Regions from separate parts of the Kitasatospora sp. NPDC048194 genome, predicted to be linked through region 3. Evidence: riboswitches for the same ligand, from Rfam matches in the RefSeq annotation. Region 3 holds a riboswitch; each other region holds the start of a gene.
The links. Region 3 has a riboswitch for thiamine pyrophosphate ahead of thiO (glycine oxidase ThiO). Riboswitches for the same ligand answer to the same signal wherever they lie in the genome.
Positions count from the first base shown of each region.

Region 1: another riboswitch for thiamine pyrophosphate. It lies ahead of thiC (phosphomethylpyrimidine synthase ThiC); the one in region 3 lies ahead of thiO (glycine oxidase ThiO).
Region 2: another riboswitch for thiamine pyrophosphate. It lies ahead of ACGF07_RS10490 (purine-cytosine permease family protein); the one in region 3 lies ahead of thiO (glycine oxidase ThiO).

Region 1 is NZ_JBIDAK010000003.1:271,628-275,330, forward strand. It holds gene thiC (phosphomethylpyrimidine synthase ThiC) at 81-1,895, opposite strand; TPP riboswitch at 1,890-2,025, opposite strand; gene ACGF07_RS06255 (DUF5326 family protein) at 2,172-2,372, opposite strand; gene tenA (thiaminase II) at 2,565-3,233, opposite strand; gene ACGF07_RS06265 (cupin domain-containing protein) at 3,365-3,682, opposite strand.
Region 2 is NZ_JBIDAK010000006.1:89,680-102,277, reverse strand. It holds gene ACGF07_RS10530 (hypothetical protein) at 1-1,073, opposite strand, end outside; gene ACGF07_RS10525 (DUF1906 domain-containing protein) at 1,120-1,998, opposite strand; gene ACGF07_RS10520 (DMT family transporter) at 2,151-3,215, shown strand; gene ACGF07_RS10515 (pyridoxal 5'-phosphate synthase) at 3,401-4,177, opposite strand; gene ACGF07_RS10510 (hypothetical protein) at 4,535-4,888, opposite strand; gene ACGF07_RS10505 (FAD-binding oxidoreductase) at 5,320-6,684, opposite strand; tRNA gene ACGF07_RS10500 (tRNA-Ser) at 6,851-6,938, opposite strand; gene ACGF07_RS10495 (S1C family serine protease) at 7,000-8,721, opposite strand; TPP riboswitch at 9,091-9,238, shown strand; gene ACGF07_RS10490 (purine-cytosine permease family protein) at 9,231-10,676, shown strand; gene ACGF07_RS10485 (glycerophosphodiester phosphodiesterase family protein) at 10,776-11,600, shown strand; gene ACGF07_RS10480 (ATP-binding protein) at 11,967-12,518, shown strand.
Region 3 is NZ_JBIDAK010000005.1:106,182-118,779, reverse strand. It holds gene ACGF07_RS09130 (hypothetical protein) at 1-384, opposite strand, end outside; gene metF (methylenetetrahydrofolate reductase [NAD(P)H]) at 571-1,485, opposite strand; gene ACGF07_RS09120 (polyprenyl synthetase family protein) at 1,660-2,766, shown strand; gene thiE (thiamine phosphate synthase) at 2,851-3,504, opposite strand; gene ACGF07_RS09110 (Rv2175c family DNA-binding protein) at 3,504-3,869, opposite strand; gene ACGF07_RS09105 (NAD(P)/FAD-dependent oxidoreductase) at 3,912-5,117, opposite strand; TPP riboswitch at 5,235-5,347, shown strand; gene thiO (glycine oxidase ThiO) at 5,342-6,526, shown strand; gene thiS (sulfur carrier protein ThiS) at 6,523-6,732, shown strand; gene ACGF07_RS09090 (thiazole synthase) at 6,737-7,534, shown strand; gene pknB (Stk1 family PASTA domain-containing Ser/Thr kinase) at 7,623-9,401, shown strand; gene ACGF07_RS09080 (sulfite oxidase-like oxidoreductase) at 9,498-10,127, opposite strand; gene bfr (bacterioferritin) at 10,403-10,882, shown strand; gene ACGF07_RS09070 (bacterioferritin-associated ferredoxin) at 10,883-11,194, opposite strand; gene ACGF07_RS09065 (class II 3-deoxy-7-phosphoheptulonate synthase) at 11,361-12,598, opposite strand, start outside.

The sequences.
Region 1 (3,703 bases), on a different contig from region 3:
TGGACCGGGCCGGAAAGGACGGGCGCCGCTCCCCGGAGACCAGTCCCGGGGAGCGGCGCCTTCCGGAGCCACGTCGCGCGTCAGTCGGCCAGCGGGAGGTAGACCCGGTGGCCCTGGGCCTTGAACTCCTCGGACATGGCCTGCATCCCGGCCACGGCCTCCGCGCCGAACTCGGTGGAGACGGCGGCCGAGCCGTCGCCGTGCTCGTCGCGGATCTTCTGCGAGATCTTCATCGAGCAGAACTTCGGGCCGCACATCGAGCAGAAGTGAGCCGTCTTGGCGGGCTCGGCGGGGAGGGTCTCGTCGTGGAAGTCCCGTGCGGTCTCCGGGTCGAGGGCCAGGTTGAACTGGTCTTCCCAGCGGAACTCGAAGCGGGCGTCGGACAGGGCGTCGTCCCAGGCCTGGGCGCCGGGGTGGCCCTTGGCGAGGTCGGCGGCGTGGGCGGCGATCTTGTAGGTGATCACGCCGGTCTTGACGTCGTCCCGGTTGGGCAGGCCCAGGTGTTCCTTGGGGGTGACGTAGCAGAGCATCGCGGTGCCCCACCAGGCGATCATCGCGGCACCGATGCCCGAGGTGATGTGGTCGTAGCCGGGGGCGACGTCGGTGGTGAGGGGGCCGAGGGTGTAGAACGGCGCCTCGTCGCAGATCTCCTTCTGGAGATCCATGTTCTCCTTGATCTTGTGCATCGGGACGTGGCCCGGCCCCTCGATCATCACCTGGACGTCCCGCTCACGGGCGATCCGGCCCAGCTCGCCGAGGGTCCGCAGCTCGGCGAACTGCGCCTCGTCGTTGGCGTCCGCGATCGAGCCGGGGCGCAGGCCGTCACCGAGCGAGAAGGTGACGTCGTAGCGCGCCAGGATGTCGCAGAGTTCCGCGAAGTTGGTGTACAGGAAGTTCTCCTGGTGGTGCGCCAGGCACCACGCGGCCATGATGGAGCCGCCGCGCGAGACGATCCCGGTCTTGCGGCCCGCGGTCAGCGGGACGTACCGCAGCAGCACGCCGGCGTGGACGGTCATGTAGTCGACGCCCTGCTCGCACTGCTCGATGACGGTGTCCCGGTAGACCTCCCAACTCAGCTCCTCGGCCCTGCCGTCCACCTTCTCCAGGGCCTGGTAGAGCGGCACGGTGCCGATCGGCACGGGGGAGTTGCGCAGGATCCACTCGCGGGTGGTGTGGATGTTGCGGCCGGTGGAGAGGTCCATGACGGTGTCGGCGCCCCAGCGGGTGGCCCAGGTCATCTTCTCCACCTCCTCCTCGATCGAGGAGGTGACGGCCGAGTTGCCGATGTTGGCGTTGATCTTCACCAGGAAGTCGGTGCCGATGATCGCCGGCTCCACCTCCGGGTGGTTCACGTTGACCGGGATGACGGCCCGGCCGCGGGCCACCTGCTCGCGCACGAACTCGGGCTCCAGGCCCTCGCGCAGCGCCACGAACTCCATCTCCGGCGTCACCACGCCCCGCTTGGCGTAGGCGAGTTGGGTGACGGCGGCGCCGCCGCGGCCACGCAGCGGGCGGCGCGGGCGGCCGGGGAAGACGGCGTCCAGGTTGCGCAGGTCGCCGCCGCGCGGCGCGGTGTGCCTGATCCCGTCGTCCTCCGGGCGCGGCTCCCGGCCGTCGTACTCCTCGACGTCGCCGCGCTGGCGGATCCAGGCGTCGCGCAGCGCGGGCAGGCCGCGCCGCACGTCGGGCTCGTACGCCGGGTCGGTGTACGGGCCGGAGGTGTCGTACAGCGGGACGGCCCGGCCGTCGGTGAGCCGCACCTCGCGGTAGGGCACCCGGAGGTCCGGGCGGGAGCCGCTCCGGTAGGCCTTGCGCCAGGCCGGGCTCGGGTAGCCGGTGCGCTCGCTGCTGGGGGTGCTCGGGGCAGGCTGCGGCTGTGCTTCGAACGTGGTCATCTGACCTCTACTCCCTACGCCGGCATTATCCGGTCCAGGTTCCTGCGGTCGACGCAGCCGTCGGTCCGTCCGTCGACGTCCCGGTCAGCGTCCTCTCAGCCCGGTGCTCCGAGCTCCCGCGTCCGCAGGCGGTGTTGCCTGCACATGACGCCCAATACCGTAGCGAGCCGGTCGCCGCAGGTCCAGACGGCCCGGGCGGCGGTCCGGCCGGAAAAGGCCGGGGCCCGGCCCCCGTGGACGGGGTACCGGGCCTCCGGACGTGGGGCGGTGCCGGGGTCAGCTCCGCGCGGCCTTCTTCACCAGGATCACCACGGCGGCCGCGATGCCCACCACGACCAGCAGCTTGATCACGATGCTCAGCAGGGCGCCGACCACGCCGAAGACGAAGGCGATGAGGTTCCAGGCCAGCACCAGGACCAGCACCGGGATGACGATGTTGCGCACCCAGGAGGGCAGCGACTTCCAGAGCTCGGCCATGTCGGTTCCTCTTCTCCCCTCGGGTCGGCTGCCGTCCGGTGCCGCATCCCGCTTGCTGTCGATGCTTCGATCGTACGGGGGTCCCAGCGGCGGAACGAGGCCCGACGGCCCGGAGAGAACCCCTAGATCCCCCCGATCCCCGCCCCCGGGGTGACCCCCTAGAGGACCGGGTCGGGCACCCCCGGACGGCGGTCAGACCGGCCAGCGCTCCCCGCGCCAGGCGGCGTCCCAGAACATCCACTCGTAGCGCGAGGTCGTCCTGAAGTGCTCGACCACCCTGCGGCGTTCGGCCGCGGACAGCTCCTCGCCGATCCGGTCGGCGAGCGCCAGCACCCGGCGCACCACGGACTGGAAGGCCTCGTCGCCGTAGGTGGCGATCCACTTCGTGTACAGCGGGTCGGGGGAGCCCTGGGCGAGCAGCGCCTCGCCGACCCGGGCGTAGATCCAGTAGCAGGGCAGCACCGCGCCGAGCGCCTCGGCGAAGGACCCGCCGTAGACGGTGGCCAGCAGGTAGCTGGTGTAGGCGCGGGTGGTGGGCAGCACCGGCTCGGCGGCGGCCTCCTCGGCGGTGCCGCCGAAGGCGGTGAGGAACTCCGCGTGCATGCCCTGCTCGGCGGCCAGCGCGCCGACCGCGTCGTCGGCGAAGGCCCGGACGTCCTCCTCGCCGGGCGCCTTGGCGGCGCAGACGGCGAGCGCGCGGGCGTAGTCGCGCAGGTAGTGGGAGTCCTGGACGACGAAGTGGCGGAAGGCCTCGCGCGGCAGGGTGCCGTCGGTGAGGCCGCCGATGAAGGGGTGGGCGAGGATCTCCGCGTAGATCGGCTCGATCGACGCCCAGAGTTCCTCGGTCAGGCTTCGGCTCATGGCGACGACCCTAAGCGAACGGTCCCCGGGGCGGACCGGCGACCGGGGACACCGGGGCAACCGGGGAGGCCCGGCCCGGGCAACCGGGACGACCGGCCACCGGGACGCCCGGCAACCTGGGCGACCGGCGCTCAGTCCTCCGGCGGGGAGAACACCACCAGCACCCGCAGCTCCTCGGTGATGTGGTGGAAGCGGTGCGGGGTGCCGGCCGGGACGTACACCACGGTGCCGCGCGCCACGGTCGCGGTCTCGGAGCCGACGGTCAACTCCGCGCGGCCGCTGATCACCTGGTAGATCTCGTCCTTGTCGTGCGCGGTCTGCGGGTCGGTGTCGCCGGGGGAGAGCGCGTACAGCCCGGCGGACATCCGCGGTTCGCGCAGGAACCGCAGGTACGCACCGTCGTTGGCCGCCCGCTCGGCGTCCAGTTCGTCCAGCCGGAACAGCTTCACCGCCGCGTCCTCCCTCGTCCG
Region 2 (12,598 bases), on a different contig from region 3:
TAGCCGTCGGCGGGGCGGGCCAGTTCGCGGGTGGCGTCGCGCTTGAGGATGCGGCGGATGTGCCGGTCCCAGGCGGCAGGGCTGTTGGTGAACTCGGCCTTGAAGGCGCGCGGGCCGACCGTCCAGCGGGCGCCCCAGCGCTCCCAGCGGTCGGGCTCGGGGTGGTTCACCCAGAAGGTGAGCAGGCCGTACACCGGGACGTAGACGATCTGGAGCAGGAAGACGACCGGCAGCAGCAGCGCGAAGCGGGTGGGCTGCGGGCCCCAGGGCGTGCCCGGTGCGGCGGGCGGATCCTGCGGGGAGGGGGCCGCGAGGGCGGCCGGGGCCGGGAAGCGGCGGACGAGCCGGACCTGCTCGGCGTCGGTGCCGTTCGGCACGCCCTGCCAGCCGAACCGCTCGGCGATCCGGACCACGCCGTCCGCGCCGAGGCCCCGGTAGAGGCGCACGGCGAGTCCGACCGACACCTCGCGGCCGAGATCGGGCTGCACCGTCCCGCCGCCGGCGGCGTGGGTCGCCTCCGCGGCGGCGATGCGGCGCTCGAGCAGCGGGGTGACGTAGCGCTCCCAGTCCTCGGGGCGGCCGGTGAGCTCGGCGCGGAGGCGGCGCGGCGGGATGAAGCTGCGGTTGACCCGGACCCAGCCGTCGGAGTCGGGGCCGCCGCCGCTGTAGTCGGCGAGGATCAGCACGACGAAGACGGCCACCAGGCCGAGGATCCAGAGCGGGGCGTAGATCCACTGCAGGAGGAACTGGAGCAGCACGGCGGCGCGGTTGCGGCGCGGCGCCGGGCCGGGGAAGCCGCCCGGCTGCGGCGCGGCCTCGAACCGGGCGGCGGGGTCGGGCCGTCGGGCGGCGTCCGGCTGCTGCGGGGGGACCGGCCGGGGGTACGGGACCGGCTGGGGGTCAGCGGCCGGCTGGGCGTAGGGGTTCGACGCGGCGGCCGGGCGACCGTACGGCTGCTGCGGTGGAACGGGCTGGGCGTACGGGTTCGGTGCGTGCGCGCCCTGCCCGTACGGGTTCTGCTGCGGGGCCGCGCCGTACCCGGGCGCTCCGCCGCTCTCCTGGCCGTTCGTCATTACGCCCCCTCGTGCTGGTCGAGGGGGACACCCTATCGACGGGGGCTCAACCGGCGGCCGGACCGTCGACCTGGTTGCGGTCGACGGTGAGGGCGGCTCCGGCGTAGCTCTCCTGGACGTTGCCGCGGTACTGGTGGACGCGCTGGTGGGCGCCCCAGAGGTCGGGGACGAGCGGGCCGGAGCCCACCGTGTCGGCGCGGTCGTCCCAGTGGGCGTACCAGACGGCGTCGGGGAGCGGGGAGCTGCCGGCCCGGGCGGCGGCGACCAGGTCGGCGATGCCGGAGTCGAGGCTGGAGTAGTAGCCGGAGCGGTAGCCGGCCCGGTGCAGGGCCTCGGTCCAGCCGAGGGCGAAGTCGACCACGGCCTGGCCGCAGGCGGGGTCCCGCATCGGGTAGGACTCGATGTCCAGGTACACCGGGCTGCCCTTGCCGAGGCCGAGCGATCGCATCGCACCCACCGCCTCGGCGGCTTCGTCCCGGCCCTGCCGGACGGCGTTCGCCCGGTCGATCCGCTTGGGCCTGCGGGCGGGGTCGGCGCACGGCGCCTGGAGCCCGACGTGCACCGGCAGGAACCGCCAGCCCATGGCGCGCGCCTGGCGGATCCAGTCGGCGGTGAGCCGGGGCTGGGCGCAGCCGCGCTGGGAACCGCTGACGTAGACGCCGAGCGCCCGGTACGGGGAGCCCGCGCGCCAGGCCCGCAAGGTGTCGAGCGCGGGAGCGCTGCAGGCGTCGAAGGCCGTGCCGCTCCAGTCGTCGCGGCCCGGGGGCGGACCGGACCGGTCGGGGAGGGTGACGGCACGGATCCGCGGGGCAGCGGCCCGGGCGGAGGCTCGGGCGGAGGCCTCGGCGTTCACGCCCGTCCCGTCGGTGGCCAGCAGGAACACGAGGGAGGCGGCGAGGAGGGCCGCCGGGCGGATGTAGCGCATCCGGCCTTGATACTGACGGACCATCGGACGAATGCGCCAACCACGCCGCGGGCCCCGCCGGCGTCCACCCTTTCGGGCGCACCCGTCCGCATCCGTCCCGATTCTGGTAACGAGCTTGCCCGTTTGTCAGTCCTTACGGCAAACTCGTCAGCATGCCCGTCTCCCGTACCAGCGAAACTGCTGCCCCGACCTCGGCCGCCGCCGTCGCCGAGGCCCTTGCCATGCCGCCCGCCCCCAAGGGCGAGCCGGCCGGCGAGCGGGGCAGCTGGCGACGAGGCGGGGAGCCCGGCTCCGCAGCACCCCCCGGAACGGGGGCCGGCCGGTCCACCGGCCGGTTCGGCAAGGTCCTGCGGCGCCCGGAGAGAATCCCGGCGCCGCTTCTCTGTCTGACCGCGATGTTCCTGGTGCAGACCGGCATCGCGCTGTCCAAGCCGCTCTTCGGCCCGCTCGGGGTCAGCGGCACGACGTTCCTGCGGCTGGCCTTCGCGGCGGTCATCCTGCTCGCCGTCACCCGGCCCAGGCTGCGCGACAAGCGCCCGCGCGACCTCGCCGCGGCCGCGCTGCTCGGCGTGGCCTCGGCCGGAATGACCTTCCTGTTCGCCGGGGCGATCGACCGGCTGCCGATGGGCACCGCCGCGACCATCGAGTTCCTCGGCCCGCTCGCCGTCGCCCTGGTCTTCGCCCGGCGCGCCGGCCACCTGCTCTGGGCACTGCTCGCGGCGGCCGGGGTGGCGCTGCTGACCCTGCTCGGCGAGGGCTCCGGCGGCGGCTCGCTCGACCCGGTCGGCCTGCTGTACGCCTTCGGGGCGGCGGCCTGCTACGCGGCCTACATCCTGTTCACCGACAAGGTCGGCGCCACCTTCCAGGGCTTCCAGGGCCTGGCGGTGTCGATGACGGTCGGCGCGCTGACGCTGGCGCCGTTCGGGCTCGGCCAGGCCTGGAACGGGCTGACCGCGCCCGGCGCCTCGCCTCTGGCACTGCTCGCCGCGGCGGCCGGGGTGTCGCTGCTGCTGCCGGTGATCCCGTACGCGCTGGAGATGACGGCCCTGCGCCGGATGCCCCAGCGGGTGTTCAGCGTGCTGGTCAGCCTGGAGCCGGCGGTCAGCGCGCTGGTCGGGCTGGTGGTGCTCGGCCAGCTGCTGGGTGCCGCGCAGTTGGCCGGAATCGGTTGCGTGGTCGCGGCCAGCGTGGGGGCCACGCTGACCGGGCGGCGGTAGGGCCCCGCGCGGGGGCCGCGTCCCGGGCGCTACGGGCGCGCGGCCCCCGGCCGGGAGCGCCGCACGGGGGAGCGGCACGGCCGGGAACGCTACGGGCGGGGGAGCGCCGCACCGGGAACGCCACGGCCGGGGTGCGCTGCCGCTGGGGCGCGCGGCGGCCGGGACGCCCCGGCCGCCAGGGGGCGCTACGGCCAGAGCAGCGTGCGCGACCACTCCGGGCTGCGGACCGGGCCGGTGCGGGTGTAGCGCAGCCGGACGTGCCGGCGCTGCGGGTCGCCCTGCCAGAACTCCACCTCGTGCGCCCACAGGGTGTAGACCGCGTGCCCGGCCGCGACGGCGTCCGGGGTGGCCTCCAGCCGGCGGCGGGCCACCGCCACCGCCTCGTCGTACTCGGTGAGCGCGCCCAGCGGCTCGCTCTGCCGTCCGACCAGCGCGCCGACCCGGGCGGCGGGGGAGCGGGTGGCGAACTCCGCGGCGGCGACCAGGTCGGCCGCCCGCTCGACGGTGCCGCGGACCCGCACCTGGCGGCCCAGCTGCGGCCAGTAGACGGACAGCGCGGCGGCCGGGTGGTCGGCGAGCTGACGGCCCTTGGGGCTGTCGGCGGCGGCGGAGAAGTTCCAGCCGGTACCGGCCGCGTCGACGTCGCGCAGCACCAGCACCCGGGCGTCCGGCACGCCGTCCGCGTCGACGGTCGAGAGGGTGAAGGCCTGCGGGTCCAGCACCCCGGCGTCCAGGGCGGTGGCGAGCCACTCCACGAACAGCGGGCCGGGCTCGGCGGGGGCGGCCTCGTGGTCGAAGGAGGGCAGCGGGCGGGCCATCGGCGGGCGGCCGAGCAGCAGCTCGGGGACGGACCTCGGCTCGGGCCGGTGCTCGTCCGGCGGCGCGGGGCATGCCTCGGCTTCGGGCTCGGGTGCCGACCCGGCCCCGTCCGCACCGGTCAGGTCCTCGTCCTCCGCCGCCATCGCGCGCCCTTCCTTCCGGTTGCCGCGGTCGTCGCGCCGGCCGGGCCGGTCCGTTCCGGGCCCGGGCACGTGGTGCGCTGTCGGAGCGCAACCGTACCGCCGTGGGCCGACGGCTCCCGGCGCGGGCCCTCGGTGACGGCGCCGGGCACCGGACGCGCTCGTGGGCGGTGCCGATGGCGGCACCGCCCACGAGTCCGGTTTCGCGGCGACCCTTTCCGCTTGCCGGTCCATGCGCCCTGTCCGATCCGCACCCGGGCGGAAACCACCCGGGGACTGCTCCGGGCCCTTCCACGGGTGGTCGGTCCACCCGCGGTCGTCCACCTCCGGCGCCCCCGCCGTCGGTGGTGCCCGGGGCGGTCAGTGGGGGACCGGCGCGAAGATGACGTTGATGTTCTTGTTGCCCTGACCGGCCAGGACGTTGCCCGCGTTGTCCTTCGCCGCGAGGGTGTTGGCCTGGTTCGAAGCACCGGCGCCGGTCGCCGTCTGCTGGGTGGAGACGTAGTTGCCGTCGACCCCGCCGAACACGTTGCCCGTGCCGCTGTTGGACACCACGCCGGCGTTGGAGCCGCCCGCAGCACCCGCGCCGTCGTCGGCGGCCGCGGCGCCGGCACCCGCCAGCAGCAGGCCGGCCGCCAATGGGGCGGCGAGCAGAAGGCCGCACACCCGACGGGTGTGTTTGCAAGCCATGTGCACCTCCAAGAAACTGTTCATCGTGCAATCGGAGCACGAGCTGCGGGAGTTCGCCGGCCAGACGAACGCCCGGTGGCTGCGACGCCGGAAGCCAGACTTCCGCAACAAATCGACAAAGCACTAGCCGACGCCGCGTTTTTCGCCCTTTCGCGTGATATCCACTCGGGCCGCGAATACCGGCCTCGGATCCGGACGGGCCGCCGACACACCGCTCCCGACCTGCGATGTCGCCTGAACGACGGCCGATCGGCGACCTGCGCGAAGCGGCGCCCCCCACGTCACCGGAGTCGCCGGTCGCACCACCCCGGCGCAGTCCGGACGTGAACGCGCCCCCGAAAAGTTCGACCACCCTTCCATGTCGACTTTTCAGCCATTCACAGACGATCCGAAAGTCATATGGAAAAGACGGGAAAAATGGCCCATCCAGTGACATTCTCCAGGGGTTTTGAAAATCAGACCATCTTACCCGGATTGAGGATTCCCAGCGGGTCGAAGACCGCCTTCACCTGCCGCTGGAGGTCCAGGGCGACCGGCCCCAGCTCACGCGCCAGCCACTCCCGCTTGAGCAGCCCGACGCCGTGCTCACCGGTGATCGTGCCGCCCAGCTCCAGCCCGAGCGCCATGATCTCGTCGAAGGAGCGCTGGGCCCGGACCGCCTGCTCCGCGTCCGCGGCGTCGAAGATCACGATCGGATGGGTGTTCCCGTCCCCGGCGTGGCTGACCACCCCGATGGTCAGGTCGTGCCGTCCGGCGATCTCGGCGACGCCGTTCAGCATCTCGGCCAACCGGGAACGCGGCACCGCCACGTCGTCGATCATCGTGGTGCCCAGCCGGTCCATCGCGGGCAGCGCCAGCCGCCGGGCCGCCAGCAGCAGGTCCGACTCCGCCTGGTCCTGGGCCGGCACCACCTCGGTCGCCCCGGCCTCCCGGCACAGTGCGGCCGCCCTCGCCAGCTCCGCCTCCCGGTCCGGCCCGTCGAAGGCCACCAGCAGCAGCGCCCGGGTCGACTCCGGCAGACCCATCCGCCCCATTTCGTTGACGGCCCGCACCGAGACCGCGTCCATCAGCTCCATCAGCGACGGGGTCAGTCCGCGCGCCATCACCTCGCACACCGCCGCCCCGGCCGCGTCCGCGCTCGGGAACTCCGCCGCCAACGCCAACTGCGGAGCCGGCGCGGGCCGCAGCGCCAGCACCGCCCGCACCACGACCCCGAGGGTGCCCTCCGAGCCGACCAGCAGCCGGGTGAGGTCGTACCCGGCCACGCCCTTGGCCGTCCGGCGCCCGGTGGAGAGCAGCCGCCCGTCCGCCAGCACCACGTCCAGCCCGAGCACGTACTCGGCGGTGACCCCGTACTTCACGCAGCAGAGGCCGCCCGCGCCGGTGCCGATGTTGCCGCCAATCGTGCAGGACTCCCAGCTGGACGGGTCCGGCGGGTAGTACAGCCCGAACTCCCCCACCGCACGCGACAGTTCGGCGTTCACCACACCGGGCTCCACCACCGCGATCCGGTTCACCGGGTCGATCTCCAGGATCCGGTTCAGCTTCACCAGGGACAGCACGACGCAGCCGTCCACCGCGTTCGCCGCCCCCGACAGCCCGGTCCGCGCCCCCTGGGGCACCACCGGCACCCGCAGCTCGGTCGCCGTGCGCAGCACGTGCTGCACCTGCTCCACCGTCTCCGGGAACACCACCACCGCGGGCGTGCCCGCGGCGCAGAAACCGGCCATGTCGTGGCTGTAGGCGGCGGTCACACCGGGGTCCACCACGACGGCCTCCGCCGGGAGGCCCTGCGCCAGCCGGTCCGTCAGGTCACCCATCGCCGCCTCCGCTCCGCGCCCACCCGCCCCCGCCCTCCGCACTCTGCCCCGAGGGCAGGGGGTGGGCAAGTGGGCCTCGGCCCGCCCGGAAGCCGGCCCCGGAAACACCGAGGGCGGGTGCCGAGTGGTCTCGGCACCCGCCCTGTGCAGGTGGTTCTCCTACCGGCGGAGAGCGTGGGATTCGAACCCACGGTGACGGGTCACGCCACGACAGTTTTCAAGACTGTTCCCTTAGGCCGCTCGGGCAGCTCTCCAGGCGGAGGTCAGCCTAACGGGTCCGGCGGGGTTCGGTGCACACGATTCCGCGCGCCCCGGTCACTGGTCCCCGTCCCGCTGGCCGAGGGTGACCTTGGTGGTGAACGTCTGGCCGTTGCGGGTGTACTCGACGTCGACGGTCTCGCCCGGCTTGTGCGTCCAGATCCGGCTGACCAGGGCGGGACCGTTCTCGATCGGCGCGCCGCCGAGCTTGGTGATCACGTCGCCCGGCTTGAGGCCGGCCTTGTCGGCCGCGCCGCCGGGGGTGACGGCCGGCTGGCCCTGGATGTCGCGGGTCTGGATCTGCGCGCCGTCGCCCTTGTAGTCGTCGTTGCGCAGCACGTCGAGCTTGGCGTAGACCGGCTTGCCGGTCTTGATCAGGGTGTCCGCGACCCACTTCGCCTGGTTGATCGGGATGGCGAAGCCCAGGCCGATGCTGCCGGCCCGGCCGTTGGCGGAGGCGTTGGACTGGATCGCCGAGTTGATGCCGATCACCGCGCCGCTGGAGTCGAGCAGCGGGCCGCCGGAGTTGCCGGGGTTGATCGAGGCGTCGGTCTGCAGGGCGTTCATGTAGGAGGCCTGCGAGCCGGTCTCGTCACCCGAGGCGACGGGGCGGTCCTTGGCGCTGATGATGCCGCTGGTGACGGTGGACTCCAGGCCGTACGGCGCACCGATCGCGATCGTGGCGTCGCCGACGTTGACCTTGTCGGAGTCGGCCAGCGCCAGCGGGGCCAGCTTGTCCTTCGGCGGGTTGTCGATCTTGACCACGGCGACGTCGTAGCCCTCGGCGTGGCCCAGCACCGAGGCGCTGTACGACGAGCCGTCGGCGAACTTGACGGTCAGTTTGCCGCCGCCGAGGGTCGGGGCGACGACGTGGTTGTTGGTGAGGATGTGGCCCTCGGTGTCGAAGACGAAGCCGGTGCCGGTGCCCGACTCGGTGCTGCCCTGCGCCTTGATGGTGACGACGCTGGGCAGCGCCTTCTGCGCGATGGCGGCGATCGACCCGGGGGCGGGCTCGTTCTTCTGGGTGTTGCTGGCCTGGACCGTGGTGCTGCGGTGGTCGTTCGCCGAGCTGCTGCTGTCGTTGCGGTCGGCGGCGACCACGCCGATCGCGCCGCCGGCCACACCGGCGACCAGTGCCACCGCCGCGAGCAGGGCCACCAGGCCGCCGCGCTTCCTGCGCGGGCCGCCGGGGCCACCGGAGTGGTCGGCCGGGTAGCCGAGCGGGCCGCCGGGGCCGCCCGGGTAGCCCGCACCGCCGGAGGTGGCGTCGTGGCCGGCGCCCCAGCCGCCGAGCGGCTGGCCGGCGCCGAACGGGTGGTGGCCGTGCTGGGCCGGCGCACCGCCGGGCCCGGCACCGTACGGCTCGTGCGCGCCGGCGGCGGGCACGCCGTGGGAGGGGGTCGCGTACGGGTTGGAAGCCGGCGGCAGGGCCGGAGCGACCGGGGCCGCGGGCGACGCCGCCGGGGCCGCGGCCGGCGGCGCGGGCGGCAGGACGGGCGGCGGGGCGTCGACGTAGCCGGTGGCCGGGTCGACGGCGGGCGCCGCCGGGGCCTCGGGCGCGGGGACCTTGGTGAAGGCCATGGTGGGCTTGTGACCGCCCTCGGCCGAGGTGCCCTCGGGGGCGGCGCCCTCGGCTGCGGTCGGCGCGGGCCCGGCCTCCGGCGCCGGGACCCGGCTGAACGCCATGGTCGCCCGGTGCCCGCCCTCGGCGGCGTCGGCCGGAGCCGGATCGGCGGCCGCCGGCCTCGCCTCGGGCTCGGGGACCCGACCGAACGCCATGGTCGGCTTGTGACCTCCCTGAGCGGTGCCTTCGGGAGCGGCCCCTGCCGCCTCCTGGGGACCCGCGGGCTGCTCCCCCTGCGGCCCGGTGGGCCCAACCTCGCGCTCGGTGCTCACGGACGACCTCCATAGCTGACAGAACCAAGGACCATAGTTTTTCGCACCATCGATTCGATTGCCGTAAGGACCCCTCTGAAGAACTCATAAGAATCCTTAGCCGGTGCCGACGACAGCGCCGGAGCCGGCTTCCACGGCGGCGCCGGCGGCGGCGGTCGAGGGACTCCCCTCCCCCCGTCCGGGCGTTCCGCGATGCGGACGGCCCACCCGTGGCCTTGGCGTTCGTACCCTCGCCGGTTAGCCTGTCGCTCACAACTGACACGCGGGAGCTTGGACCGACCAGGCTGAGAGTGCGCATGTCGACGGTACGCCAAGCAGTAGCGGGCGGACCGTCGAGGGGGCGCTGACCGCCGGAACCTGTCCGGGTAATGCCGGCGTAGGGAGTATCGGCCATGCCGCCTGCTTCGCCATCCTCTTCTTCGAACGCCTCCGCGTCCAAGGATTTCCTTGATCGTCCCGGGGGCCCGGACGCGCGCCGGGACACGGACCCGGCCAACGCCGCCACCGCCACCGCCACCGAACGGGTCGAGGCGCCGCTGGTGCTGGACACCGAGCCGCCGCGCACCCTGCGCTTCCGGGACCACTTCGCGCTCTGGATGAACCTGGGCGTCAGCCTGATCGGCTTCTCCACCGCCGCCACCGTGCTCGGCGAGAAGGGCAGCGAGCTGTCGCTGGCCGCCGCGGTGACCGCGATCGTGACCGGTACGGCCGTCGGCACCGCGATGCTCGGCGTGGCCGCGCTGATCGGCGCCCGCACCGGTGCCCCCGCGATGGCCAACCTGCGCGGACTGTTCGGCACCCGGCTGTCCTACCTGCCGACCGTGCTGAACATCGTCCAGTGCATCGGCTGGGGCGTGTTCGAGCTGCTGACCATCACGGCGGGCGCGCAGACCGTCGCCCACACGAGCGGCTACCGCTGGCTGTTCGTGCTGCTCGCGGGCGCGCTGACCACCGCGCTGACGATCTGGCCGCTGGGCGCGATCGCGGTGCTGCGCCGCTTCGTGGCCGGTGCGGTCGCCGTCGCGATGGTGTACTTCACCGTCCAGCTGGGCCGCCAGGGCGTGCCCGACCCGGGCGCGGGCAACTGGCACGGCTTCCTGGGCGCCACCGACGCGATGATCGCGGTGTCGATCTCCTTCGTACCGATGGCCGCCGACTACACCCGGCACTCCCGCACCGCGCGCTCGGCCTTCTGGGGCAGCTTCTCCGGCTACACCGTCGCCCAGGTCTGGTGCTACGTGCTCGGCCTGATGGCGCTGCTGCAGTCCGACGGCGACCCGAGCCGGATGTTCGACTCCTTCCTCGGCGTCTGGGCCGGCTGGCTGTTCCTGCTGGTGCTGGTGGTGCGGGAGACCGACCAGTCCTTCGCCAACGTGTACTCGACCGCGATGTCGCTGCAGAACCTGCTGCCGCGGGTGGACCGCCGGGTGCTGAGCGGCGGGATCGGCGTGCTGACCACCGTCCTCGCGCTGCGGATCGACAGGTTCACCGACACCTACAACAACTTCCTCGGGCTGATCGGCTCGGTGTTCGTCCCGCTGCTCGCGGTGCTGGCGGTGGACTACTTCCTCGGCGCCGGCCGGCACGGCTGGGACCTCTCCGACACGGCGCCGTCGCGCTGGCTGATGCTGCTGCCGTGGGCCCTGGGCTTCGCGGTCTACCAGTTCATCGCGCCGACCGCGGTCGCCGCCTGGTGGACGGACTTCTGGACCTCGGCACAGCAGGCGCTGCACTTCACCCCGCAGGAGTGGACCTCCGCCTCGCTGTTCGCCTTCCTGGTACCGGCCCTGGCGACCTGGGCGCTCACCCCGCTGACCCGGCGCGCCGCGCGGAGCTGAGGCGCGGGGGGCGGAGCTGAGGCGCGGGAGGCGGAGTCGGCCCCGGGGATTGGGACCGCCTTCGCCTCCGCTTCACCTGCGCCGCCTATCGTTGGGGCCGTGACCAGCCCAGACCTGTCCTCGACGCAGGCGCGCACCGCGCCCTCCGTCCAGGTGATCGCCCACCGCGGTTCCTCCCACGCCCTGCCCGAGCACACCCTCGCGGCCTACCGGCGCGCGCTCGACGAGGGCGCGGACGCCGTCGAGTGCGACGTCCGGGTGACGGCCGACGGCGAGCTGGTCTGCGTGCACGACCGCCGCATCGGCCGGGTGTCGAACGGCCAGGGCACCGTCTCCGCGATGACGCTGGCCCAGCTGGAGGCGTACGACTTCGGCGCCTGGAAGACCGGCCGCCCCAGCACCGACCCCGAGCTGCGCGGCGTGCTGCGGCTGGAGCGCCTGCTGGAGCTGGTGGTGGACTGCGGGCGCCCGGTGGACCTGGCGATCGAGACCAAGCACCCGGTGCGCTTCCGCGGCCGGGTCGAGGCCGAGCTGCTGCGGATGCTGGAACGGTTCAAGATCGGCGCGAGCCGGGAGGGCGACCGCCCGTCCGCCCGGATCATGAGCTTCTCCTCGATCGCGCTGAACCGGGTGGCCCTCGACGCGCCGGAGTACCAGCGGGTGTTCCTGTTCGAACGGATGCTGCCGCTGCTGGGCCGTCTGCGGCCGGGCGGTCCGCTGCCGGGCGGGGCCCGGATCGCCGGTCCGGGCATCGACCTGGTCCGGGCCCGGCCGCAGCTGGTCACCCGGCTGCGGGAGCTGGGGCACCAGGTGCACGTGTGGACGGTGGACGAGCCGGCCGACGTCGAACTCTGCCTGGAGCTGGGGGTGTCCGCGATCATCACCAACCGGCCCGCCGAGGTGCTGGCGCAGCTCGGGCGGTGATCGTCCGGCGATCGCCCGGTGATCGTCCGGCGGGGGGAACGGTGGTCGGGCGGTGCTCGGGCGGTGCTCGGGCGGCGGGCCGGGGACCGGGCCGGACGAACGTGATCCCTCCGGTCGGCAGCCAAACCTTCCGTGCACGGTTTTGCCGGAATTCCTGCTGTCGGCGCGACGGAGGGTGAGCACGGAATGACCTCTCGTCGACCCTGAGTCGCACCGCCGGAAATGGACCCCCGGGATCCTCCGGCGGTCGTTTCCAACGCATTACCAAGGGGCATCCATCCCTCGGCATACGCTGAAGGAGGTCCGGGGGTGGCGTTGATGGTGGCGCGTTCGGTGCCCGCAGAAGTCGGGCCGACTTCTTCGACCATGGCAGTACCGCACTGTCCGGCGAGTGTCGGCGTCGCCCGGCGCAGGCTGCGTCGGGACCTGGGGGAGCGGCGGATACCCGAGCCGGTGATCGACGACGCCGTCCTGGTCCTCTCCGAGCTGTTGAGCAACGCCTGTCGGTACGCCCGCCCGCTCGGTCCGCTCCCCGCCCTCGGCCGCGGGGCCCGGGCCGAGGTGGTGGACCAGCTGCTGGTCGGCGTCCCCTCCGGGCCGCACCCTGCGGTGGACGGCCGGGAGCACGGCGAGGGCACGGACGGCTCGGACGGACCGGACGGCGGGGTGCTGGTCCGCTGGCAGGTGCACGCGGACGGCGTGCTCACCCTGGAGGTCACCGACGGCGGCGCGGCCACCCGGCCGCTGCCCGCCAGCCCCTCGCTGACCTCGCGCGGCGGCCGCGGCCTGAGCATCGTCGACCAGCTGGCCGGCGACTGGGGGGTGCGCGACGCGCCCGGCGAGGTGACGGTCTGGGCAGCACTGCCCACCCGGGCCCGGCACGCCCGGCGCACCGGCGGCGACGCGCGCAGCGCCTGACGCGCCGTCCCACGGCCACCGCTCTCCTGCCGCCGGCCGCCGACCGCGCACCGGCGGACCAGGCGCCCGTACGTCGGCCA
Region 3 (12,598 bases):
CTCGACCGCGCTGACCTCGCCGACCCGCTCCTCGGGCACCGCGGCCGCCGCGACCGCCGCCGCGCCGCCGGTGAGGGCGCCGAGCAGCGGCACCTTGGCCAGCGGGCCGGGCAGGCCGCCGTCGGGCGTGCGCAGGGACCAGCCGGTGCGGTAGCCGCGCTTGACCGAGAGGGTGACGAAGGCCTGGCCGACGGCGAAGGACGCGGCTCCGGCACCGATCACCACGACCGAGCCGAGCGCCATCCCGGCGGCCACCCCGAGGAAGCCGACCAGGGCGACCACCCGCCAGTGCAGCGGGGCCCGGTTCTGCAGCAGGACCTCGGCGACGAGCCAGAGCGCCACCACCGCCAACGCGACGTACAGGAGCAGGAATCCGATGCCCATCCGCGCGCTACCTCCAGTCGCGTGCCCGCGCGCGCCGCGCGTGTGCGGCGACTGTACCGGTTCAACGGCCGGGGTACCGCATCGCGTTCCCGCCGTCGGCGGCACCGGTCGCAGCCGGACGGGGCACGTCACCGGGCCCGCCACCGCCGAACGGTGACGGGCCCGTGAACAGCGGCCGAAGAGACCCTACCGCCGGTGCAGCCCCAGGTTCTGGTAGATCTCCAGCGTCGCCGTCGAGTGGTTGAGCGTGATGAAGTGCAGGCCGGGCGCGCCCTCGGCGAGCAGGCGCTCGGCCATCGCGGTGGCGTGCTCCATGCCGATCGCCCGCAGCGCCGCCGGGTCGTCGACGGCCGCCCGCAGCCGGGCCTCCAGCTCCACCGGGAAGGCGGAGCCGCTGAGCTGCGGGAAGCGCTCCAGCTGCTTGGCGTTGGTCACCGGCATGATCTCCGGGATGATCGGCGTCTCGCAGCCCGCGGCCGTCACCCGGTCGCGGAACCGCAGGTAGTCGTCGACCTCGAAGAACATCTGGGTGATCGCGTAGTCGGCGCCGGAGCGGACCTTGGCGACGAAGTGCCGGATGTCGTCGTCCCAGTTGTCCGAGCGCGGGTGCATGTTCGGCGAGGCCGCGACGCCGACGCAGAAGTCGCCGATCCCCTTGATCAGCTCGACCAGCTCGTACGCGTAGGTGACGCCGTCCGGGTGGCGGACCCACTCGCCCATCGGGTCGCCGGGCGGGTCGCCGCGGACCGCGAGGATGTTCCGCACCCCCTGGTCGGCGTACTGGCCGATGATGTTGCGCAGTTCGGCGGTCGAGTGGTCCACCGCAGTCAGATGGGCGACCGGGGTGAGCGTGGTCTCGGTGGCGATCCGGCCGACCATGTTGACGGTGCGCTCGCGCGAGGAGCCGCCGGCGCCGTACGTCATGCAGACGAAGTTCGGGTCCAGCGGTTCGAGCCGACGGATGGCGTCCCACAGCTTGTGCTCGCCGGCCTCGCTGCGCGGCGGCATGAACTCGAAGGAGAAGGAGCGCTTTCCGGCCGCCAGGAGGTCGCGGACCGTCTGTGCGCGGTCCGACCTCGTGGAGGCGATGCCGAGTGCCATGCTGGCAGGTTATCCGGCTCTCGAAGGGGCCGGACAACCCGGTTCCACCATGTGGGACACGTGGTGGACCCCGTTCCGCTCCGCTCCCGGCGGCCCCCGCCGTCCCGCTCGCACGCCCGTTCCCGGCTCCCCCGCTACGCTTGCTGCACCCCAGCGAACCAGCGGAGCAGCATCGTGACCTCGTCCAGCAACCGGCCGGCCAACCCCATTGACGTGGAGGACGTCCGCGCCCGCGTCAACGACGCCCTCGCCGCGTTCATGGACGGCCAGGCCGCGCTGCTCGGCAAGATCTCGCCCCAGCTGGGCCCCGCCTGCGACGCGCTGCGCGACTTCCTGCTGGACGGCGGCAAGCGGCTGCGCCCCGCCTTCTGCTACTGGGGCTGGCGCAGTGCCGGCGGCCCCGCCGACGACGCGGGCATCGCCGCCGCGGCGGCCGCCCTGGAGCTGCTGCAGGCCAGCGCGCTGGTGCACGACGACCTGATGGACCGCAGCGACACCCGCCGCGGCCTGCCGTCGGTCCACCGCCGCTTCGAGGCCCTCCACCGGGACAGCGGCTGGCGCGGCGACCGCGAGCAGTACGGTGCCTCGGCCGCGGTGCTGCTCGGCGACCTGCTGCTGATCTGGTGCGACGAACTGTTCCTGCGCTCCGGACTGGACCCGGCCGCCGTGCTGGCCGCCAAGCCGGTGTTCGACCTGATGCGCACCGAGGTCATGGTCGGCCAGTACCTGGACGTGCTGGAGCCGGTGGCCGGCGACTCGGCCGACGGGGGCGCGCTGGACCGCGCGCAGACCGTCCTGCACTACAAGTCGGCGAAGTACACGATCGAGCGGCCGCTGCAGGTCGGCGCCCTGCTCGCCGGGGCCGGGACGGAGCTGGTCGAGGCCCTCGGGGCGTTCGGGCTGCCGCTGGGCGAGGCCTTCCAGCTGCGGGACGACCTGCTCGGGGTCTTCGGCGATCCCGCCGTCACCGGCAAGCCGGCCGGGGACGACCTGCGCGAGGGCAAGCGCACCCTGCTGGTCGCCCACGCGATGCGTGCCCTGCCGCCCGCCGACGCCCGGCACCTGGACGCCCGGCTCGGCGCGCCGGACCTCGCCGCCGAGGAGGTCACCGAGCTGCGCAACCTGGTCGCCCGCAGCGGCGCGCCCGAGCTCGTGGAGCGCCGGATCGAGGAGCTGATGCGGCAGTCGCTGGGCGCGCTGGAGGCGGCGCCGCTCGCCGACGAGCGGGCCCGGGCGGTGCTGCTGGCGCTGGCCGAGGCCGCCACCGTCCGCACGTACTGACCGTTCCCGGGCAGCACCGGACGACGGGACGGGCCCGCCGGTCGCCGAGGCGATGGCGGGCCCGTCCGTTCGACCGGCGGCCGGTCAGAGCGCCGCGCGCACCCGGCGGGACAGCTCGGCGGCGGCCGCCCGCGGGTCCTCCGCCGCGGTGACGGCCCGGACCACCACGATCCGGCGGGCCCCGGCGGCCAGCACCTCGTCCAGGTTGCCGAGGTCGATCCCGCCGATCGCGAACCACGGCCGGTCGGTCGGCTGCTTCGCCGCGTACGAGACCAGGCCGAGGCCCGGTGCGAAGCGGCCCGGCTTGGTCGGCGTCGGCCAGACCGGACCGGTGCAGAAGTAGTCCACGCCCGGCTCCGCGATCGCCGCGTCCACCTCGGACTCCGCGTGGCAGGAGCGCCCGATCAGCACGTCCTCGCCGAGGATCGCCCGGGCGGCCGGCACCGGCAGGTCGTCCTGGCCGAGGTGCAGCACGTCCGGCCGGGCCGCGTGGGCGACGTCGGCCCGGTCGTTGACGGCCAGCAGCTTGCCGTGGCGGCGGCAGGCGTCGGCGAAGACCTCCAGGGCCGCCAGTTCCTGCTTGGCCTCCAGCCCCTTGTCGCGGAGCTGGACGACGTCCACTCCGCCGGCCAGCGCGGCGTCCAGGAACTCGGCGAGGTCGCCCTGCTCGCGGCGGGCGTCCGTGCACAGGTACAGCCGGGCGTCGGCCAGGCGGTCGCGCAGCGTGTCCGCCGCCATCAGATGAGCATCGCCTGGGCGCGGCGCTTGACCTCGGTGCCGCGGTTCTCGCGCAGCGCCTGGATCGGGCTGCCGGGCAGCGACGGGTCCTCGGTGAAGAGCCACTCCAGGATCTCCTCGTCGCTGAACCCGCAGTCCCGCAGCACGGTCAGGGTTCCGGACAGGTGCTTGACCAGTCCCTTGTCCTCGATGAAGGCCGCCGGGACCTGCAGTGACTTGTTCGGGCCTCGCCGGACGGCGATCAGCCCGCCGTTGCGGACCAGGTCACGCACCTCGGTGACCCGCACTCCCCACAGCTCCGAGATGTCGGGCAGGTACATCCACTCGGGGATCAGGGCTTCAATCTTGCTTTCGATCTCACTCACGCCACCAGACTGCCACCTCGGCGGCCCGCCGCGCACCAGCCGCTACCCCGCGACGGCCGACTTCAGTGGCACCGAGGGGTCGGCGGCGAGGGCGCGGTCCACCGCCGTGCCGCGCTCGATCAGCTTCCGCCCCTGGGTGAGGTCGCGCGGCCGGTCCACGGCCAGCAGCGCGCTCGGCACCCCGTCGCGCAGCCAGAGCACCGACCAGGCGGCGTCCTGGGGGCTGCCGCGCCACAGCAGCTCGTCGCCCTCGGCGTGCCGGCCGGCGTACTGGACCATCCGCCCGAACTGCTCGGACCAGAAGTACGGCACCGGGTCGTAGGGAGCGTCCGCCCCGAGCACCGCGGCGGCCGCGGCCTCGCCGGACTGCAGCGCGTGGTCCCAGTGCTGGACGGCCAGCCGGCCACCGGAGCGGGCCGACGGGTAGCTCACGCAGTCCCCGGCGGCGAAGACCCCGGGCAGGCCGGTGCGCAGCCGCTCGTCCACCACCACCGAGCCCGCCGCGTCCAGTTCGACGCCCGAGCCCGCCAGCCACCCGGTCGCGGGCCGGGCGCCGACGCCGACCACCACCTCGTCGGCGGCCAGGTGCGAGCCGTCCGCCAGCAGCACCGCGCCCTCCTCGACGGCGGCCACCCCGACCCCGCAGCGCAGTTCGACCCCGGCCTCGGCGTACCAGGCGGCCATCGCCGTGCCGACGGCGGCCGGCAGGGCGCCCGGCACCGGCGCCGGGCCGGCCTCCACCACGGTCACCTCGCAGCCGGCCTGCCGCGCGGCGGTGGACACCTCGGCACCGATCCAGCCCGCGCCGACCAGCACCAGCCGCAGCCCGGGGCGCAGCAGCGCGCGCAGCGCCAGGGCGTCGTCCAGGGTGTGCAGCAGGTGCGCCCGCTCGGCGCCGGGCAGTGCGCGCGGGGTCGCGCCGGTGGCGATCACCAGCGCGTCGTACGGGAGGTCGCCGCCGTCGGTGCGCAGCACGCCGGCGGCCAGGCCGGTGGCGCGACGGCCGAGGAGCAGCTCGATGCCGAGCTGCCCGTAGTCGATGTCCAGGGTGGTGGCGTCGGCCTTGCCGAGCAGCACGTCCTTGGACAGCGGCGGCCGGTCGTACGGCGCGTGGGTCTCCTCGCCGACCAGCGTGATCCGCCCCCGCCAGCCGTCCTGCCGCAGCTTCAGGGCGCACTGCGCCCCGGCCAGCCCGGCCCCGACGACGACCACCCGATCCGTTCCGCTCAGCTCTGCCACGCCCGTCACTGTACTCAGCACCGCAACGGGCACTTGGCGCCCGCCCGCCCCTCGGCCGCCCGCCCCGCTCGGCCGTCCCGCGTCGCCCGAGGGCCTTCGGCCGGGCCGACCCCCGGCGTTAAGGTGGGTGCACCACACGGGAGCCCGGCGTACCGGGCTGAGAGGCGGGCTGGCACGGCCCGCGACCGTCCGAACCTGATCCGGGTCATACCGGCGAAGGGAGAAGAGCAGCCTTGTCACGCTCGCCCTCAGGCGTCCACGCCGACGTGCTGGTGATCGGCGGGGGCGTCATCGGCCTCGCCGTCGCGTGGCGCGCCGCACAGCGCGGGTCGCGGAACGTGGTCGTGGTCGACCCCTCCCCCGGTGGCGGGGCGGCCGGGGTCGCGGCCGGGATGCTGGCGCCGGTCACCGAGCTCCAGTACGGCGAGGAGCCGCTGCTGCGCCTCGGCATGGCCTCCAACGAGCGGTACCCGGCGTTCGCCGCCGAACTCGCCGAGGCGAGCGGCGGCGAGGACACCGGCTACCGCCGCTGCGGCACGATCGCCGTCGCACTGGACTCCGACGACCGCGAGGAACTGCGCGACCTGCACGCCTTCCACCAGCGGCTGGGTCTGGACTCCAGCTGGCTGACCGGCCGGGAGGCCCGCAGGCTGGAGCCGATGCTCGCGCCCGGGGTGCGCGGCGGCCTGCACGTCGCGGACGACCATCAGGTGGACCCCCGGCGGCTGCTCCGGGCGCTGCTGCGCGCCTGCGAGCGCGCGGCCGTCGGGATCCACCGGGCCGAGGCGGTCGAGCTGCTGGTCGAGGGCGGCCGCGCGGTCGGCGCCCGGCTCAGCACGCACGGGACGGTGACCGCCGACCGGGTCGTGCTCGCCGCCGGCCCGCACAGCCACCGCCTGCCCGGCCTGCCGGAGGGCGTGCTGCCGGCGATCCGCCCGGTGAAGGGGCAGGTGCTCCGGCTGCGCGTCCCCGAGGCGTACCGGCCGTTCCTGTCCCGCAACGTCCGCGCGGTGGTGCGCGGACAGCACCTGTACCTGGTGCCGCGCGAGGACGGCGAGCTGGTCATCGGCGCGACCACCGAGGAACAGGGCTACGACACCACCGTCACCGCCGGTGGCGTGTACGAACTCCTGCGCGACGCACACGAGTTGGTGCCGGGCATCACCGAACTCCCGCTCGTGGAGAGCTCCGCCGGGCTGCGCCCCGGCTCGCCGGACAACGCCCCGCTGCTCGGCCCGACCGCGCTGCCCGGGCTGGTCGCCGCCACCGGCCACTACCGCAACGGCGTGCTGCTCACCCCGGTGACCGCCGACCTGGTCGCCGAGTACCTGACGACCGGCGAAGTCCCCGATCTCGCAAGGCCGTTCACGCCCACCCGGTTCTCCCCCGACCACTCCACCGCGAAGGCCCCCGCATGACCGAGATCGCCCTGACCGTCAACGGCGAGCCCCGCCGGCTGCCCGCCGCCACCACCCTCGCCGAGCTGGTGGCCAGCGTCAGCAAGGCCAACGCCGGGGTCGCCGCCGCACTCAACGAGGCCGTGGTGCCGCGCAGTTCGTGGCCCGACACGCCGCTGAACAGCGGCGACCGGATCGAGATCCTCACCGCCGTCCAGGGAGGCTGACACCATGGCCGACGACCTTCTCACCATCGCCGGGACGGCCTTCTCCTCCCGGCTGATCATGGGCACCGGCGGCGCACCGAGCCTGGAGGTGCTGGAGCGCGCCCTGCTCGCCTCCGGCACCGAGCTGACCACGGTGGCCATGCGCCGGGTGGACGCCGGCACCCAGGGCTCCGTCCTGGACGTGCTCACCCGCAACGGCATCCGGGTGCTGCCCAACACGGCCGGCTGCTACACCGCCGGCGAGGCCGTGCTGACCGCCCGGCTGGCCCGCGAGGCGCTCGGCACCGACTGGGTGAAGCTGGAGGTGATCGCGGACGAGCGCACCCTGCTGCCCGATCCGATCGAGCTGCTGGACGCCGCCGAGACCCTCGTCGACGACGGCTTCACCGTGCTCCCGTACACCAACGACGATCCGGTGCTGGCCCGCAAGCTGGAGGACGTCGGCTGCGCGGCGATCATGCCGCTGGGCTCACCGATCGGCTCCGGACTGGGCATCCGCAACCCGCACAACTTCCAGCTGATCGTGGAGAGCGCGGGCGTCCCGGTGATCCTGGACGCGGGCGCCGGCACCGCCTCCGACGTCGCGCTGGCCATGGAGCTGGGCTGCGCGGCGGTGATGCTCGCCTCCGCGGTGACGCGCGCTCAGGACCCGGTGCTGATGGCCGAGGCGATGCGGCACGCCGCCGAGGCCGGCCGGCTCGCCCACCGGGCCGGCCGCATCCCGCGCCGCTTCCACGCCGAGGCCTCCTCCGCGATGGCCGGCCGGGCCGATCTGGACACCCGCGAGCGTCCGGCGTTCTGAGGCCGTCGCGCATGTCACAAGCCGGTCCCGGAGACGGCGTCCTCCGGGACCGGCGTCCGTCCGCCCCACTACACTCGCCCGGGTGGACATGGCACTGCACGACCCCCTGATCGGCACCCTCCTCGACAACAGGTACCGGGTCGAGCAGCGCATCGCCACCGGCGGGATGTCCACCGTCTACCGGGGGACGGACACCCGGCTGGACCGGGTGGTCGCGCTCAAGGTGATGCACCCCCAGCTGGCCGGCGACGACGGCTTCACCGCCCGCTTCATCCGCGAGGCCAAAGCCGTCGCCAAGCTCACCCACCCCAATGTGGTCAACGTCTTCGACCAGGGCGCGGACGGCGGGAACGTCTTCCTCGCCATGGAGTACGTCCCCGGCCGCACCCTGCGCGACCTGCTGCGCGACCGCGGCGCCCTGTCGGTGCGGGCCGCGCTGGACGTCCTGGAGCCGGTGCTCGCCGCGCTCGGCGCCGCCCACCGGGCCGGGCTGGTCCACCGGGACGTCAAGCCCGAGAACGTGCTGATCACCGAGAGCGGCCTGGTCAAGGTCGCCGACTTCGGCCTGGTCCGGGTGCTCGGCACCGCCGACGGCGCGCCCACCTCCACCAGCACCGCCACCGGCGGCACCGTGCTGGGCACCGTCTCCTACCTGGCGCCCGAGCAGATCCTCCCGGACGCCCCCACCGACCAGCGGGTGGACGTCTACGCGGCCGGCATCCTGCTGTACGAGATGCTCACCGGCCGCCGCCCGCACACCGGCGACAATCCCGTCCAGGTCATGTACAAGCACCTGCACGAGGACGTCCCGGCCCCCTCGCTGGTCGCCCCGGAGGTCGCCCCCGCGCTGGACGCCATAGTGACCGGCGCCTGCGCCCGGGCGGCGGACGCCCGGCCCTACGACGCGGTCGAGCTGCTCGCCGCGCTCCAGCGGGTCCGGCGCACCCTCACCCCGGACGAGCTGGACGCCGAGCCGCCCGCCTCCACCCGGCCCAGCCCGCGCTACCCGACCAGCGAGCCGACCTCGGTGATCCAGTCGCCGGTCCGGCCCGCGGACGCCCCCGCGCCGGAGCGCACCAGCGTGCTGGACGTGCCGGCCGACCTGATGGACCAGCTGCTCGTCGAGCCCCGCCCGTACGACGAGCCGACCCCGGTGCGCACCGCCCGGCCGGGCCGGCTGCGCCGCCTCCCGCGCAAGCCGCTGATCTGGGCCGCCGCCCTGACCGCCCTGGTGCTGGCGGTCGGCGGGGCCACGTACGGGATCTCCGGCGGCCTGTACGGCTCGGTACCGGGCGTGCTCGGCAAGGACCGGGGCGAGGCGCAGCGGATCCTGGACCACGAGGGCATGCACGGCAGGTTCGTGGAGGCGTTCAGCGAGTCCGTCCCGGCCGGGCTGGTGATCTCCACCGACCCCGGGGTGGGCGCGCGCACCCGCAAGAGCGACGCGGTGACCGTCACCGTCTCCAAGGGCCCCAAGCGCATCGCGGTGCCGGACGTCACCGGCAAGAGCGCCGACGACGCGGCCGCCGCGCTGGCCACCGCCGGGCTGACCCGGGGCACCGTGACCGAGACGTACGACGACGGCGTGCCGGCGGGCTCGGTGGTCAGCAGCTCGCCCGCCGCCGGCCGGCTGCTGCAGGAGAACGCCGCGGTCTCGCTGGTGGTCAGCAAGGGCATGGTGCCGGTCCCGGACGTCACCGGGATGAGCCGGGAGGACGCGCAGAAGGCGCTGCAGGCGGCGGGCTTCACGATGAAGGCCGCGACCGACTGGACCCTCGGCATCGGCAAGGTGAGCGGCCAGTCGCCGGCCGCCGGTGAACGGCGGCCGCAGAAGACCGTGGTGACGGTCAGCTTCTCGCTCTTCTAGCGGCAGGTCGTCTTCCAGAGGCAGGTCGGTGCGGCTCCGGAGGGCCCGTACGGCTTCGGCGCCCGTGCGCCCGGGGTTCCCGGACAGCGCCGGGCCTCAGCGGAGCGGCCCGTCGCCCGGCTCCTCCTGGTACGTGTAGCGCTGCTCGCGCCAGGGGTCGGCCAGGTTGTGGTAGCCGCGCTCCTCCCAGAACCCGCGGCGGTCGGCCCGCATGTACTCCACGGCGCGGACCCACTTGGGGCCCTTCCAGGCGTAGAGCCGCGGGACGACCAGCCGGACGGGGAAGCCGTGTTCGGCGGTCAGCGCCTCGCCGTTGCGGTGGGTGGCGAGCAGGGTGTGCTCGTCGGCGAAGTCGGCCAGCCGCAGGTTGGCGCTGTAGCCGTACTCGGCCCAGACCATCACGTGGGTGACGCCGGGCGCCGGGGGCACCAGGGCGAGCAGGGTGGCGGCGGGCACACCGGTCCACTCGTTGCCGAGCAGCGAGAACTTGGTGACGCAGTGCAGGTCGGCCACCACGGTGGCGCGGGGCAGGGCGTTGAAGGCCTCGAAGTCCCAGCTGTGCTTCTCGGCGGAGGCGGTGGCGCCGAACACCTGGAGATCCCAGGTCAGCGGCTTGAAGCGGGGCACCGGCCCGTAGTGCAGGGCGGGCCAGCCGCGCTGCGCGCGCTGCCCCGGGGGGAGCCTCGGGTCAGACGGCGGAAGCTGCTCGTGTTCGGACTGACCCATGGCTCCATGGTGACAGACGGCGGTCGATCAGCGGCGCGCGCCCCTTCACGCGCCGTTCACGCCCCGTCCGTACGGACCGGCGGTCGATCACACGTCCCCGCACCTTCCAGGGGCTCGACCACGGCTCCCACCCACTTCACCCCAAATCGGATATTCCGAAACATGTCCTAGTGAGTGTGCACTTACTGGAATTTTCGCCCGATACGGTGCCAGGATGCCCAGCGCAGGACTCACGCCAGGACTCACCGCAGGACGTAGCGCAGGGAGGCAGCACCATGCAGGGCGACCCGGAGGTCATCGAGTTCCTCAACGAGCAGCTCACGGCCGAGCTCACCGCGATCAACCAGTACTTCCTGCACGCCAAGATGCAGGAGAACTTCGGCTGGACGAAGCTCGCCAAGTACACCCGGCACGAGTCGTTCGACGAGATGAAGCACGCCGAGACGCTCACCGACCGGATCCTGTTCCTGGAGGGGCTGCCCAACTACCAGCGCCTCTTCCACGTCCGGATCGGCCAGACGGTCAAGGAGATGTTCGAGGCGGACCGCCAGATCGAGGTCGAGGCGATCGACCGGCTCAAGCGCGGGATCGTCGTCATGCGGGCCAAGAACGACGTCACCTCGGCGAACATCTTCGAGGACATCCTGGCCGACGAGGAGCACCACATCGACTACCTCGACACCCAGCTGGAGCTGCTGGAGAAGCTCGGCGAGCCGCTCTACCTCGCCCAGCTGATCGAGCAGCCGGAGTCCTAGCTAGGCCACCCGGAGCGCGATCACGGGCGCGACGGCGGGCGCGGCGGGAGCAGCGGCCGGGGCTGCCGGGGCGACCGGCGCGGAGTCGGCCTCGGCCTGCGGGTCGGCCAGGCCCAGCTTCGCGGCCAGCCGGGCGGTGGGGCAGGGCCGGGCGCCGTGCTCGCCGAGCAGCGCCTGGATGCGGCGGACGCAGGAGCCGCAGTCGGTGCCGGCCTTGCAGCCCTGGGCTATCCGGCGCGGGGTGTCGGCACCCGCGTCGATGGCCTTCTTCACCTGGTCCTCGGTGACCGCATGGCACATGCACACGTACATCGCGGTCTCTCCCGGGGTGAAGCGCTCGAAGCGGATCTTGACTAAGGCTTGCCTTAGCTCACTAAGCCTCACCTTACCCGGCGATCCGGGTGTGAAAAAGCCCCTCCGGGCTCGGGAATCCCGAATCCGGAGGGGCCTTCGTCACATCCGGTCACCCGGCCCCGGCCTACTGGCCGCGGTACATCTCCGCCACCAGGAACGCCAGGTCCAGCGACTGGCTGCGGTTGAGCCGCGGGTCGCAGGCCGTCTCGTAGCGCTGGTGCAGGTCGTCCACCAGGACCTCGTCGCCGCCGCCGACGCACTCGGTGACGTCGTCGCCGGTCAGCTCCACGTGGATGCCGCCCGGGTGGGTGCCGAGGGCGCGGTGCACCTCGAAGAAGCCCTTGACCTCGTCCAGCACGTCGTCGAAGCGGCGGGTCTTGTGCCCGCTGGAGGCCTCGAAGGTGTTGCCGTGCATCGGGTCGCAGATCCACACCGGCTGGGCGCCGGAGGCGGTGACCTTCTCCACCAGCGTGGGCAGGTGGTCGCGGATCTTGCCCGCACCCATCCGGGTGATGAAGGTCAGGCGGCCGGCCTCGCGCTCCGGGTCCAGCTTCTCGATCAGGGCGAGCGCCTCGTCCACCGAGGTGGTCGGGCCGAGCTTGACCCCGATCGGGTTGCGGATCTTGGACGCGAACTCGATGTGCGCGTGGTCCAGCTGCCGGGTGCGCTCACCGACCCACACCATGTGGCCGGAGACGTCGTACAGGTCGCCGGTGCGCGAGTCCACGCGGGTCAGCGCGGTCTCGTAGTCGAGGATCAGCGCCTCGTGCGAGGAGAAGAACTCGACGGTCTTGAACTCCTCCGGCGCCACGCCGCAGGCGTTCATGAACGCCAGGGCGTTGTCGATCTCCCGGGCGAGCTGCTCGTAGCGCAGGCCGGCCGGCGAGTTGCGCACGAAGTCCTGGTTCCAGGCGTGCACCTGGCGCAGGTCGGCGTAACCACCGGTGGTGAAGGCGCGCACCAGGTTGAGCGTCGCGGCGGAGGCGTTGTACATCCGCTTCAGCCGCTCCGGGTCCGGGATGCGGGACTCCGGCGTGAACTCGAAGCCGTTCACCGAGTCGCCGCGGTAGACCGGCAGGGTGACGCCGTCCCGGGTCTCGGTCGCCTTCGAACGCGGCTTGGAGTACTGACCGGCGATCCGGCCGACCTTCACGACCGGCACCGAGGCCGCGTACGTCAGCACGGCGGCCATCTGCAGCAGCGTCTTCAGCTTGTTGCGGATGTGCTCGGCCGAGACGCCGTCGAAGGCCTCGGCGCAGTCGCCGCCCTGGAGGAGGAAGGCCTCCCCACGAGCCACGGCACCGAGCCGGGCGCGCAGCTGGTCGCACTCGCCGGCGAAGACGAGGGGCGGATAGGAGGCGA